DNA from 2 places in the Stenotrophomonas sp. YJH_SMC_69 genome. Region 2 is predicted to be linked to the other one. Evidence: predicted binding sites of a transcription regulator. Region 2 holds the regulator's gene; the other holds the start of a gene.
What was found. The regulator HrcA, encoded in region 2, represses chaperone genes, less so after heat shock. The targets are predictions, from matches to a motif close to TTNGCACTCNNNNNNNNNGAGTGCNAA.
Positions count from the first base shown of each region.

Region 1: AC5P8F_RS04045 (co-chaperone GroES) is a predicted target of HrcA. The motif match lies at 3,235-3,261, and genes of this name have one in related genera.

Region 1 is NZ_JCAFTS010000002.1:200,164-206,058, forward strand. Features, by position in the region: gene AC5P8F_RS04030 (protein-disulfide reductase DsbD domain-containing protein) at 1-802, opposite strand, end outside; gene cutA (divalent-cation tolerance protein CutA) at 799-1,137, opposite strand; gene AC5P8F_RS04040 (endonuclease) at 1,206-2,996, opposite strand; gene AC5P8F_RS04045 (co-chaperone GroES) at 3,308-3,595, shown strand; gene groL (chaperonin GroEL) at 3,677-5,326, shown strand; gene AC5P8F_RS04055 (DUF6445 family protein) at 5,459-5,895, shown strand, end outside.
Region 2 is NZ_JCAFTS010000005.1:321,463-327,357, forward strand. Features, by position in the region: gene dnaK (molecular chaperone DnaK) at 1-1,148, opposite strand, end outside; gene grpE (nucleotide exchange factor GrpE) at 1,331-1,846, opposite strand; gene hrcA (heat-inducible transcriptional repressor HrcA) at 1,910-2,974, opposite strand; gene recN (DNA repair protein RecN) at 3,090-4,751, shown strand; gene AC5P8F_RS11555 (LysR family transcriptional regulator) at 4,862-5,779, opposite strand; gene AC5P8F_RS11560 (SGNH/GDSL hydrolase family protein) at 5,877-5,895, shown strand, end outside.

The sequences.
Region 1 (5,895 bases), on a different contig from region 2:
GCAACGGCACTTCCACCTGGTTGAAGTAGACCGAGACATCGCCGAAGTGCTCGTCGCGATGCGATTGCGCGGCTGGCCAGCGCGGCTTGCCGGCCAGCACGCCGGCGCTGCCTTCCAGCTTCAGCGAGGTGCGGTCGCGATACAGGTAATAGCCGGGCGCTGGGCTGAAGCGCAGCAGCAGGGTGTTGCCGTCACTGGCGATGGCATCGAAGCCGAACGCCTGTTCCGACGGCAGCGGCAGGGCCTGGCTGTTGTTGGCCGCGCCCGGCAGGCGCAGGCCACCGCTGTTGCCGGCACCGGCCAGCGGGTTGTTGAACGGGCTGGCCGCACCGGCACGCGCGGCAGGCACCGCCGCCGCCGCACCGGCGCCCGGCAGGGTGACCTGCACCACGCGCTTCTGCGGCGGGTAGCAGACACCGGCATCGGCGCAGCCCTGGTAACGCACTTCCAGGCTGATGGTGCCGGCAGCCTCGGACGGCGTGCCGGGCAGGGTGGCCTGCAGGCGCTCGCGATAGGTCTCGACTTCGCCGAAGAAATCGTCGTGGTGCTTGTCGCCCTTGGGCATCTGCAGCGCGCCGGCATTGAAGGCCGGGTCGGCCTTGACGCTGGTGCGGTGGCGATATAGGTAATAGCCCGGTGCGATCTTGAACTGCAGTTGCACCTGGCCCCGTTCGGGGGCACTGGCGGTCAGCGCGAACGCCTGGTCCACCGGCAGCAGGTCCTTCTCATCCAGCGCGAAGGCCGGCAGCGAGAGCCACAACAGGGCGCACAAGGCGGCGCCGCGCGCAAACAGAGTCTTCAATCAGTGTCCTCCCGGGTCTGTGCCCGGATCCAGTCCAGATACGCCGGCAGGCCGGCCCGGGTTTCGACCGCGATGCACTCCGGGAGTTCATACGGATGCAGTGCGACGATCCGGGCAATTGCGTCATCGACGCGGCTCGCGGTGGTTTTCACCAGCAGCTGCAGTTCGGCGTCGGTGGTCACCTCCCCCTGCCAGCGGTAGGTCGACTGCGCGCCATCGAGGCGGGTCACGCATGCCGCCAGGCGCTCGCCGACCAGCGCGTGCGCGATGCGCTCGGCACTGGCCCGGTCCGGGCAGGTGGTCAACAGCAGCAGGACGGGATCGACGGTCGACATGACCGCCGAGTATAGGGCCGCCGCCGGGTCAGGGCCGGGCGGCGGCAGTGGACCGCTGCGTTGCGCGGTCAGTTGGCCAGCTGGCAGGTGGCCGGCTTGGCCGAGGTGAACAGGGCCGGGGTTGCCCACTCGGGGTGGTCGATGAACGGGTTGCGGTTGCCCTGGAAGCTGTAGATCACGTCATTGCGCGCACGCTCGGCATCATCCGGCGGATCGGACAGGTGCCAGTCGATCAGCGTGGACAGCAGGCCCATGTAGGCCGGCGAACTGCTGGTCTTGACGATTTTGCTGCGGTCGTCGGTCAGCTCCAGGTCCGGCTCGGACTGGCCGGTGGCCGCATCCTTGCCGCCCTCGTAACGGATCGCCATGTACATCACCGCACGCGCCATGTCGCCCTTGCGCTTGCCCCACACCTCGAAGGTGCCGGTGTTGCCGTCCGGCGTGCGCACCCAGTTGGAGTTGCCCGGATAGCCGCCGCTGCCGCCGCCCTGGCCGTTGTTGGCCTCGGTGGCGCGCTCGCCGCAGTTGGCGTCGCACTTGCCGAACGGCTTGTTGCCACGGTCGGCGTTCCACTGCGCGTCGGTCAGGTACAGCATGTGGGTGTCGGTATACGGCGCGTACGGCAGGCCCTTGTCACCGGTGGTGGTGGCAAAGCCCAGCGAGTTCGGCCAGGTGTGCTCGCGGTTGTACTTCAGGCCACTGCCACTGCCGGCGCGATCGGTCACCTTGGCGTAGCTGTGGTTGCGATATGCATCGAGGATCCTGCCGGAATTGTTCGGATCCTCGTCGGCGATTTCCAGAATGGTCCAGGTACTGGTGCCCGAGCCGCTGTAAGGGTAGGCGGTGTGGCCCTTGATGGTGGCATGCAGCGAGCAGCGCAGCTGGCTGGGGCTGCTGGTGTTGACCTTGGAGTAATAGCCGGCCGGCACGCCCGGGTTGCCCGGGTCCGGATTGCCGCCGGTGCTGGCCACGGTGAAGGCGATGCGGCTGTCGGCGGCCGGGTGCGCGCCCTGCAGGTCGGTGATGCGCGCGGCGCGGATGTCGAAGCGGCAGGCCTCACCGGCCACCAGCGCAGTGTTGGTGGACAGCTTCACGCTGCGGCCGCTGGCCGGGAAGGTCAACGGCACGCTGCCGGAGGTGCCGCAGCTCAGGGCGAAGGCGCCACTGGCCAGGTTCACCGTCTCGCTGAACACCACTTCCAGGTCGGCGGCGGCCGGGAAGGTGCTGCTGCCCTGCGCCGGGGTGGTGGTGGAGACCGACGGCGGTGTGTTCGGGCCCGGGGTTCCGCCGCCACTGAAGGTCTGGCCGTTGTTGCAGCTGCCGAAGGTCTGCCTGGCCGACTCGGCCCAGGTGAAGTGGGTGTACTGGCTGCCGCTGCCGGTCAGCTGCAGCGAGGTGCCCGCGGCCGTGCTGTTGGTCTCGGCCACCGGGATGTTCTGGCTGGTCATGCCGGCGGCAGGGCCACCGGAGGCGGTGATGGCGCCCTCGTAGCTGAGGAACTGGACCACCTTGCCGCTGGCATCGACCAGGGCGATGCCGTCGTTGGGGCCGTTCTGGATGCCGTTGGTCGGGTAGTTGACCACGGCGATGGTCGCGCTGCCGCAGCCGGCGGCGGTGCCGGCCGGGACCGGGTTGTTGGCGTAGACCGCGGCCGCCGAAGGATTGCTGCCGTTGTAGAGGTAGAGGCGGTAGCCGGACAGGTCCTCGCCGGCGGTGGCGACCACTTCGATGGCTTCGCCGACGTCACCGGCGGCGGTGCTGTCGTCGTAGTGCAGTTCGTTGATGAAAACCTCGGCCTGGGCCGGCGCGGCGGCCAGTGCCAGCAGGCAGGCGGCGGCAAGCGGGGACAGCAATCGCATCGACTACTCCTTGTGATTGGGAATGCCTGACCGAGCCTAAGGCCGATCCAGTGACACTTTGTCGTAAATGAACGTCAGATATCTGACAGTGCGACGCTTGTCACCGAAATTGTCCAAGACCGACGCCTTGGCCGAGGCGCGCGGGCGGAAAAATTTTTTCATTCCGCCCTTGAAAGGGGGCGGCGGGGCTCCATCTCTGCCCTGCTCCCGACGTTGTCGGGTTTCTTCACGTGCGGTTCTGGCACTCGCTTGGGGTGAGTGCTAACATCGCCGGACTTTTTTAGACCAATCAATCACTTAAGAGGTCTCCTATGAGCATCAAGCCGCTGCACGACCGCGTTGTGGTCAAGCCGATCGAAGCCGACGAAATCTCCGCCGGTGGCATCGTCATCCCCGACTCGGCCAAGGAAAAGTCCACCAAGGGTGAGGTCGTGGCCGTCGGCCCCGGCAAGCCGCTGGACAACGGCAACGTGCGCGCGCCGTCGCTGAAGGTCGGCGACAAGGTCATCTACGGCCAGTACGCCGGCAGCTCGTACAAGAGCGAAGGCGTCGAATACAAGGTCCTGCGCGAAGACGACGTGCTCGCCGTCATCGGCTGAGCCCCGGCGCGACCTGTTTCAACCTGATCCCAAACTCCCAGCCGCCGGGCATCGTCCGGCGCTACCAATGAGGTAAATGCAATGGCTGCCAAGGATATTCGTTTCGGTGAAGACGCCCGTTCGCGCATGGTGCGCGGCGTCAACGTTCTCGCCAATGCCGTCAAGGCCACCCTGGGCCCGAAGGGCCGCAACGTCGTGCTGGAAAAGAGCTTCGGCGCGCCGACCATCACCAAGGACGGCGTCTCCGTCGCCAAGGAGATCGAACTGGCTGACAAGTTCGAGAACATGGGCGCGCAGATGGTGAAGGAAGTTGCTTCGCGCACCAACGATGATGCCGGCGACGGCACCACCACCGCCACCGTGCTGGCCCAGGCCCTGATCCGCGAAGGCGCCAAGGCCGTTGCCGCCGGCATGAACCCGATGGACCTCAAGCGCGGTATCGACAAGGCCGTCTCGGCCGCCGTCGCCGAGCTGAAGAACATCTCCAAGCCGACCGCCGACGACAAGGCGATCGCCCAGGTCGGTACCATCTCGGCCAACTCGGACGAGTCGATCGGCCAGATCATCGCTGACGCGATGAAGGAAGTCGGCAAGGAAGGCGTCATCACCGTTGAAGAAGGCTCGGGCCTGGACAACGAACTGGACGTGGTCAAGGGCATGCAGTTCGACCGCGGCTACCTGTCGCCGTACTTCATCAACAACCAGCAGTCGCAGACCGCTGACCTGGATGACCCGTTCATCCTGCTGCACGACAAGAAGATCTCCAACGTCCGTGACCTGCTGCCGGTGCTGGAAGGTGTCGCCAAGGCCGGCAAGCCGCTGCTGATCGTGGCCGAGGAAGTCGAAGGCGAAGCGCTGGCCACCCTGGTGGTCAACACCATCCGTGGCATCGTCAAGGTCGTGGCCGTCAAGGCCCCGGGCTTCGGCGACCGTCGCAAGGCGATGCTGGAAGACATGGCCGTGCTGACCGGCGGCACCGTGATCTCCGAAGAAGTCGGCCTGTCGCTGGAGAAGGCCACCATCAAGGACCTGGGCCGCGCCAAGAAGGTGCAGGTCTCCAAGGAGAACACCACCATCATCGACGGCGTCGGCGACAAGGCCAACGTTGATGCACGCGTGGCGCAGATCAAGACCCAGATCCAGGACACCTCCTCGGATTACGACCGCGAGAAGCTGCAGGAACGCGTGGCCAAGCTGGCCGGCGGTGTTGCCGTGATCAAGGTCGGCGCCTCGACCGAAATCGAAATGAAGGAAAAGAAGGATCGCGTCGACGACGCCCTGCACGCGACCCGTGCGGCCGTTGAAGAAGGCGTGGTTCCGGGCGGCGGTGTTGCCCTGGTCCGCGCGATCACCGCGCTGGCCGGCCTGAAGGGCGCCAACGAAGACCAGAACCACGGCATCCAGATCGCCCTGCGTGCGATGGAAGCCCCGCTGCGCGAGATCGTGGCCAACGCCGGCGACGAGCCGTCGGTCATCATCAACAAGGTCAAGGAAGGCACCGGCAGCTTCGGTTACAACGCCGCCACCGGCGAGTTCGGCGACATGCTGCAGTTCGGCATCCTGGACCCGACCAAGGTGACCCGTTCGGCGCTGCAGAACGCCGCTTCGATCGCTGGCCTGATGATCACCACCGAAGCCATGGTTGCCGAAGCTCCGAAGAAGGACGAGCCGGCCATGGGTGGCGCCGGTGGCATGGGCGGCATGGGTGGCATGGGCGGCATGGACTTCTAAGTCCACGTCCCCGGCGGTCGTTGCCGACCCTGGTCGGCACGCCCTCCCGATGCAAGGAAGAACCCCGCCGCAAGGCGGGGTTTTTCGTTGCCCGGTTGCCGCCGCAGCAGCGCATCGCTACGCTCGGTGGCCATGCCTACCTCCTTCATCGTCGTCGACGACTTCCTTTCTCCTGCCGATGCGCAGGGGCTGCGCCAGGCGGCGCTGGGCCTGACCTATCCGGTGCAGGAGGGTGCATTCCCCGGCCGCAATTCGCAGCAGCGGCTGGAACTGGATGGGCTGTCCGGCGCGGTCTCGCGGCTGGTCAACGAACCGCTGCGGCCGGTCAACCCACTGCAGTCGCATGGCAAGTTCCGCCTTACCCTGGCCGGTGACACCGGCCGCGCCAAGGTGCACGCCGATCACTCGCACTGGTCGGGCATCCTCTACCTGAGTGCACCGGAGCACTGCGAGGGCGGCACCGAGTTCTTCCGCCACCGCCGTACCGGCACCGAGCGCATGGCCCTGGATGCAGCGGAGCTGGCCGCATTGGGCTATGCCAACGGCGGCGACATGCATCGTGACATCAT
Region 2 (5,895 bases):
ACGCCGCCCTGGATCGCAGCGCCCAGTGCCACGGCTTCGTCCGGGTTGACGTCCTTGCGCGGTTCCTTGCCGAAGAATTCGGTCACCGCCTGCTGCACCTTCGGCATGCGGGTCTGGCCACCGACCAGGATCACTTCGCTGATGTCGCTCGAACGCAGGCCGGCATCGTTCAGGGCGACGCGGCACGGCTCGATCGACTTCTTGATCAGGTCTTCCACCAGTGCTTCCAGCTTGGCGCGGGTCAGCTTGATGTTCAGGTGCTTCGGACCCGAGGCGTCAGCGGTGACGTACGGCAGGTTCACTTCGGTCTGCTGGGCGCTGGACAGCTCGATCTTGGCGCGCTCGGCAGCGTCCTTCAGGCGCTGCAGGGCCAGCGGATCCTTGCGCAGGTCGATGCCCTGGTCCTTGTTGAATTCTTCAACCAGGTACTCGATGACGCGGTTGTCGAAGTCTTCGCCGCCCAGGAAGGTGTCGCCGTTGGTGGCCAGCACTTCGAACTGCTTCTCGCCGTCGACGTTGGCGATCTCGATCACCGAGACGTCGAAGGTGCCGCCGCCCAGGTCGTACACCACGATCTTGCGATCCTTGTTGTCGCCCTTGTCCAGGCCATAGGCCAGCGCGGCCGCGGTCGGCTCGTTGATGATGCGCTTGACGTCCAGGCCGGCGATGCGGCCGGCATCCTTGGTCGCCTGGCGCTGGCTGTCGTTGAAGTAGGCCGGCACGGTGATGACCGCTTCGGTGACCTTCTCACCGAGGAAGTCCTCGGCGGTCTTCTTCATCTTCTCCAGCACCTTGGCCGAGATTTCCTGCGGGGCCATCTTCTTGCCATCGCTGGTCGACACCCAGGCATCGCCGTTGTCATGGGCCAGGATGCTGTACGGGACGTGGGCGATGTCCTTCTGCACTTCGGCGTCGGTGAACTTGCGGCCGATCAGGCGCTTCACCGCGTAGAAGGTGTTCTTCGGGTTGGTGACGGCCTGGCGCTTGGCCGAGGCGCCCACCAGGACTTCGCCGTCCTTGGTGTAGGCGACGATCGACGGGGTGGTGCGATCGCCTTCCGAATTCTCGATGACGCGGGCCTTGCCGCCGTCCATGATCGCCACGCACGAGTTGGTGGTGCCGAGGTCGATACCAATGATCTTGCCCATGGGGGAGACTCCTGAGGATGCTTGTTGGGGTCAGTCCGGCCGTTCGGCCGGTGGATGAATACGATGTGGGGGAGGCTCGTGGAACATTCAAGCCATCTCCCGAACGCTGTGTTTCCGGTCGCCCGGCGCGTTCAGCGTCGGGCCGGGTGACGGGACATTCCCGCCTTCCGGCCCTGGAGGGGTCAGTCGGCGGCCACCACCACCAGCGCCGGCCGCAGCAGGCGCTCGTTGAGCAGGTAACCCTTCTGGAACACGGTCACCACGCTGCCCGGGGCGGCGTCTGGGGCCGGCACCTGGCTGATGGCCTGGTGGTGTTCCGGGTTGAACGGCTGGCCGATCGGGTCCAGCAGGACCAGCCCGTTGTCGGCGGCAACCTTCAGCAGCTGCTTGTAGGTCAGCTCCAGGCCCTCGCGCAGCGGATGCGGGTCATCGCCGGCCGCCTTCAAGCCGGCATCCAGGCTGTCGAACACCGGCAGCAGCTCGCCCAGCAGCTTCTCGTTGGCGAACTTGCGGGCCTGCTCGATGTCACGGGCAACGCGCTTGCGCTGGTTCTCGAGGTCGGCGCGCTCACGCAGCGCATCGGCCTTGATCTGCTCGACCTCGGCGCGCAGGCGCTCCACTTCGTCGTTGACGCCGGCGGCGGCGGCCGCATCGGCGGCAGTCTGCTGGGATTCGATATCTGGATGTTCGTGGTTCATGTCTGGGTCCCTGGCGGTCAGTCTCCGCCTCCACCCACCCTAGTGTGGGCGGGATGCTGCGTTTCAAGCGTCGGATGTTCCAGGAGTGCGCCCGGCTGGCGAAAACGCCGCGCCGAGTACATCGGCAGTAGCCTGGACCAGCGGGATCATCCGGTCGTAGGCCATCCGCTTGGGGCCGATCACGCCCAGCACGCCCAGCACCTGGCCATTGGCCGTGTAAGGGGCAGTGACCAGCGAGACGCCCTGCAGCGGCATCATCCCGGTCTCCTCGCCGATGAAGATGCGCACGCCGGGCGCCTGGATGGTCCGCTCCAGCAGCTGCAGGATCTCGCGCTTGCTGGAGAACAGCTCGAACAGCTCGCGCAGCCGCTCCAGGTCGGACAGGTCCTGCACCCCCATCAGACGGGTCTGCCCGGCCACCAGCATGTCGTCGGCCGCCGGCTGCAGGGCCTGCTCGGCCAGCTCGATGCTGTGCGCCAGCAGCTGCTCCAGCTCCGAACGGGCATCACGCAGTTCCAGCAGCAGGCGGGTGCGGATCTCGGCCATCGGCAGGCCGGCGAAATGCGCGTTGAGGTAGTTGGCGACCTGTTCCAGCTGGCCCGGCGCGAACTCCTGGCGGGTCTCGATGACCCGGTTCTGCACCTCGTTGTCGGCGAACACCAGGATCGCCAGCACCCGGCGCCCGTCCAGCGCCACGAAATCGATCTGGCGGAACGCGAACTGCTCGCGCCGCGGGGCGCTGACCACGCCGACGAAGTGGCTCATCGCCGACAGCAGCTCCGAGGCGCTGCCAAGCAGGGCCTGGGTGCTGCCGCCGCCGGCCAGTTCCTGGCGCAGCCGGGCCAGCTCGCCTTCGCCCGGCGGCTGCATCTGCAGCAGGCTGTCGACGAACACCCGGTAGCCATGTGCGGTCGGGACGCGCCCGGCCGAGGTGTGCGGCGAAGCCAGCAGCCCCAGGTCTTCCAGGTCACCCAGGATGTTGCGGATGGTGGCCGGACTGACCTCCAGCCCGGCCACGCGCGCCAGCGTCTGCGAGCCGACCGGCTCACCGTCCTGGATGTAACGCGCGATCAGCGTGCGCAGCAGATGGCGCGCACGCGGGGCAAGCTGGTCGGGAGAACCGTGCATGGAATCAACCTGTGAGACACGGACACTAGATAATGGCGGCGGATCACCTTGGCAAGTCATTGGACCTCCCGCGCCCGCGTGCTAGCGTTGCGCGGCTGCTGACACCCCCTTACCCATGCTCAGACATCTTTCGATCAAGGATTTCGCCGTCGTCCGCGCCACCGAACTGGAGTTCGGGCCAGGCATGACCGTGGTTTCAGGCGAGACCGGCGCCGGCAAGTCACTGATGGTCGACGCGCTGGGCTTCCTGTCCGGCCTGCGCGCCGACAGCGGCGTGGTCCGCCACGGCGCCGCGCGCGCCGAGCTGTCGGCCGAGTTCGCGCTGGACCAGCTGCAGGCCGCGCGCCAGTGGCTGGCCGACAACGAGCTGGACGACGAGGAGCAGTGCCAGCTGCGCCGCGTGATCCGTGCCGATGGCGGCTCGCGGGCCTGGATCAACGGCCGCCCGGTGACCCTGGCCCAGCTGGCCGACCTGGCCTCGCTGCTGGTGGAGATCCACGGCCAGCACGAACAGCAGGCCCTGCTGACGCGCCCGTCGCAGCTGGCCCTGCTGGACGCCTATGCCGGCAACGAGGACGAGCGCCGCCAGGTGCGCCGCGCCGCTGCGGCCTGGCAGGCGCTGGTCGATGAATCGCTGGCGCTGTCGCAGCAGGGCGACGTCAGTGACCGGATCGGCTTCCTGGAGCACCAGCTGCGCGAACTGGACCGCGAAGACCTGGAACCGGAGTCGATTGCCGCGCTGGGCGCCAGCCACCGCCGCCAGGCCCATGCCAGTGCCCTGCTGAGTGCCTGCCAGGCGGCCAGCAACCAGCTCAATGGCGACGACGGCAGTTCCGCGCTGGACCTGCTGCAGCAGGTGCGCCACGAGCTGTCGCGCCTGATCGAACACGACCCGCGCCTGGGCGAGGTCGACGGCCTGATCGAGAATGCCTCGATCCAGCTGCACGAAGCCCTGTCGCTGCTGGACCGCGTGCATGACGACCTCGACGCCGACCCGGAACAGTTCGAGGAGAACGAGCGTCGCCTCGGCCGCCTGCACGACCTGGCCCGCAAGCACCGTGTGCCGATGGACGAGCTGGGCGCGCAGCGCGAGCGCATGCACGCCGAAGTGGAACAGCTGCGTGGTGCTGACGAACGCCTGCAGCGCCTCGCCGGCGAGATCGACAAGGCCGCTGCGGCGTGGCGCGTGCAGGCCGGGCTGCTGACCGCCAGCCGCCGCGCCGCCGCTGCCGAGCTGTCGGCCACCACCACCGGCATCATCGCCGAGCTGGGCATGGGCGGCGGCCAGTTCCTGATCGAGCTGGAACCGCAGGACGCCGGCAAGCCCGACCCGCAGGGTGCCGAGCGCGTGGAATTCCTGGTGGCGGCCAATGCCGGGCAGCCACCGCGTGCCCTGCGCAAGGTGGCCTCGGGTGGCGAACTTTCGCGCATCTCGCTGGCCATCGAAGTGGCCGCGCTGGACCTGGATGCAGTGCCGACCATGGTGTTCGACGAAGTCGACTCCGGCATCGGTGGCGCGGTGGCGGACATCGTCGGCCAGAAGCTGCGCGCCCTTGGCGAGAAGCGCCAGGTGCTGTGCGTGACCCACCTGCCGCAGGTCGCCTCGAAGGGCCATGCCCATTACCGGGTCAGCAAGGCCCCGGTGGAAGGCATGACCCAGAGCGCAGTGGAAAAGCTGGACAGCAAGGCGCGCGAGGAAGAACTGGCGCGCATGCTCGGCGGCGTGGAAGTGAGCAAGGAAGCGCGCGCCGCCGCACGCAAGCTGCTGCAGGTGTAACGCCGGCCGAGCCGAGCATTGGCTCGGCTTCCGCACGGTAGTGCCGGCCGCTGGCCGGCACCCTGATGCGGGTGGATGAAGATCATGAGGTTGCCGGCCAGCGGCCGGCACTACCCCTGTGGCTGCGTCAGATCGACGTTCTCCACCAGGAAATCAAGAAACGCGCGCACCCGCAGCGGCAGGTAGCCGCCCTGCCCCAGGAACACCGCGTGCACCTCTTCCAGGTCACCGGGATTGGCGTCCTCCAGCACCGGCAGCAAGCGCCCGGCGGCAATGTCCTGCTGCACCTGGAATGCTGCCAGCCGCGCCATGCCCAGCCCACCCAGCACCAGCTGGCGCAGCGCATCGCCGTTGCTGGCGCGCGCGTTGCCACTGGGCAGCAGCATGCGTTCGCGCCCGTCCTGCAACAATGGCCAGCCCTGCATCGCGCGCGCATGGCCGATATCCAACCGGTTGTGCGACTGCAGCTCCTCGGCAGTGCGTGGCAGCCCGTGCCGCTGCGCGTAGGCCGGTGCAGCCACGATCATCATCCGCGTCGCACCCAGCCGCCGCGCCACCAGGCTGGAGCTCTTCAGTGGACCGGCCCGCACCGCCACGTCGGTGCGCTGCTCAAGCAGGTCGATCACCTCGTCATTGAGGGTCAGGTCCACGCCTACCTGCGGGTTGCGTTCGAGGAATGCCGGCAGCAGCGGCAGCAGGAAATGCTGGCCGAACGGCACGTTGGAGTTTACCCGCAGCCGTCCGCGCGGCTCGGCATGGGCACTGGCACAGCGCTCGGCCTCCTCCAGGTCGGCCAGCACGCGCAGGCCGCGCTCGTAGAACGCGCAGCCTTCCGGGGTCAGCTGCAGCTGGCGGGTGGAGCGTTGCAGCAGGCGCGTACCCAGCCGCTGCTCCAGCCGGGCCACCAGCTTGCTCACTGCTGACGGCGTCATGTCCAGGGTGCGTGCGGCGGCGGAGAAGCCACCGGTCTCGATCACCCGCACGAACACTTCCAGTTCGCCGGATCGGTTGATGTCGGGTCGCGCCATGGCGATGAATCCAGTTCACAGATGATTGTCCATACGCAGTCTAGTTCACAGATGACCCCGGAATCACCATGGCGTTCCCTCCCACCTGGATTGCCCGATGAACCGCTTGAGCCAGC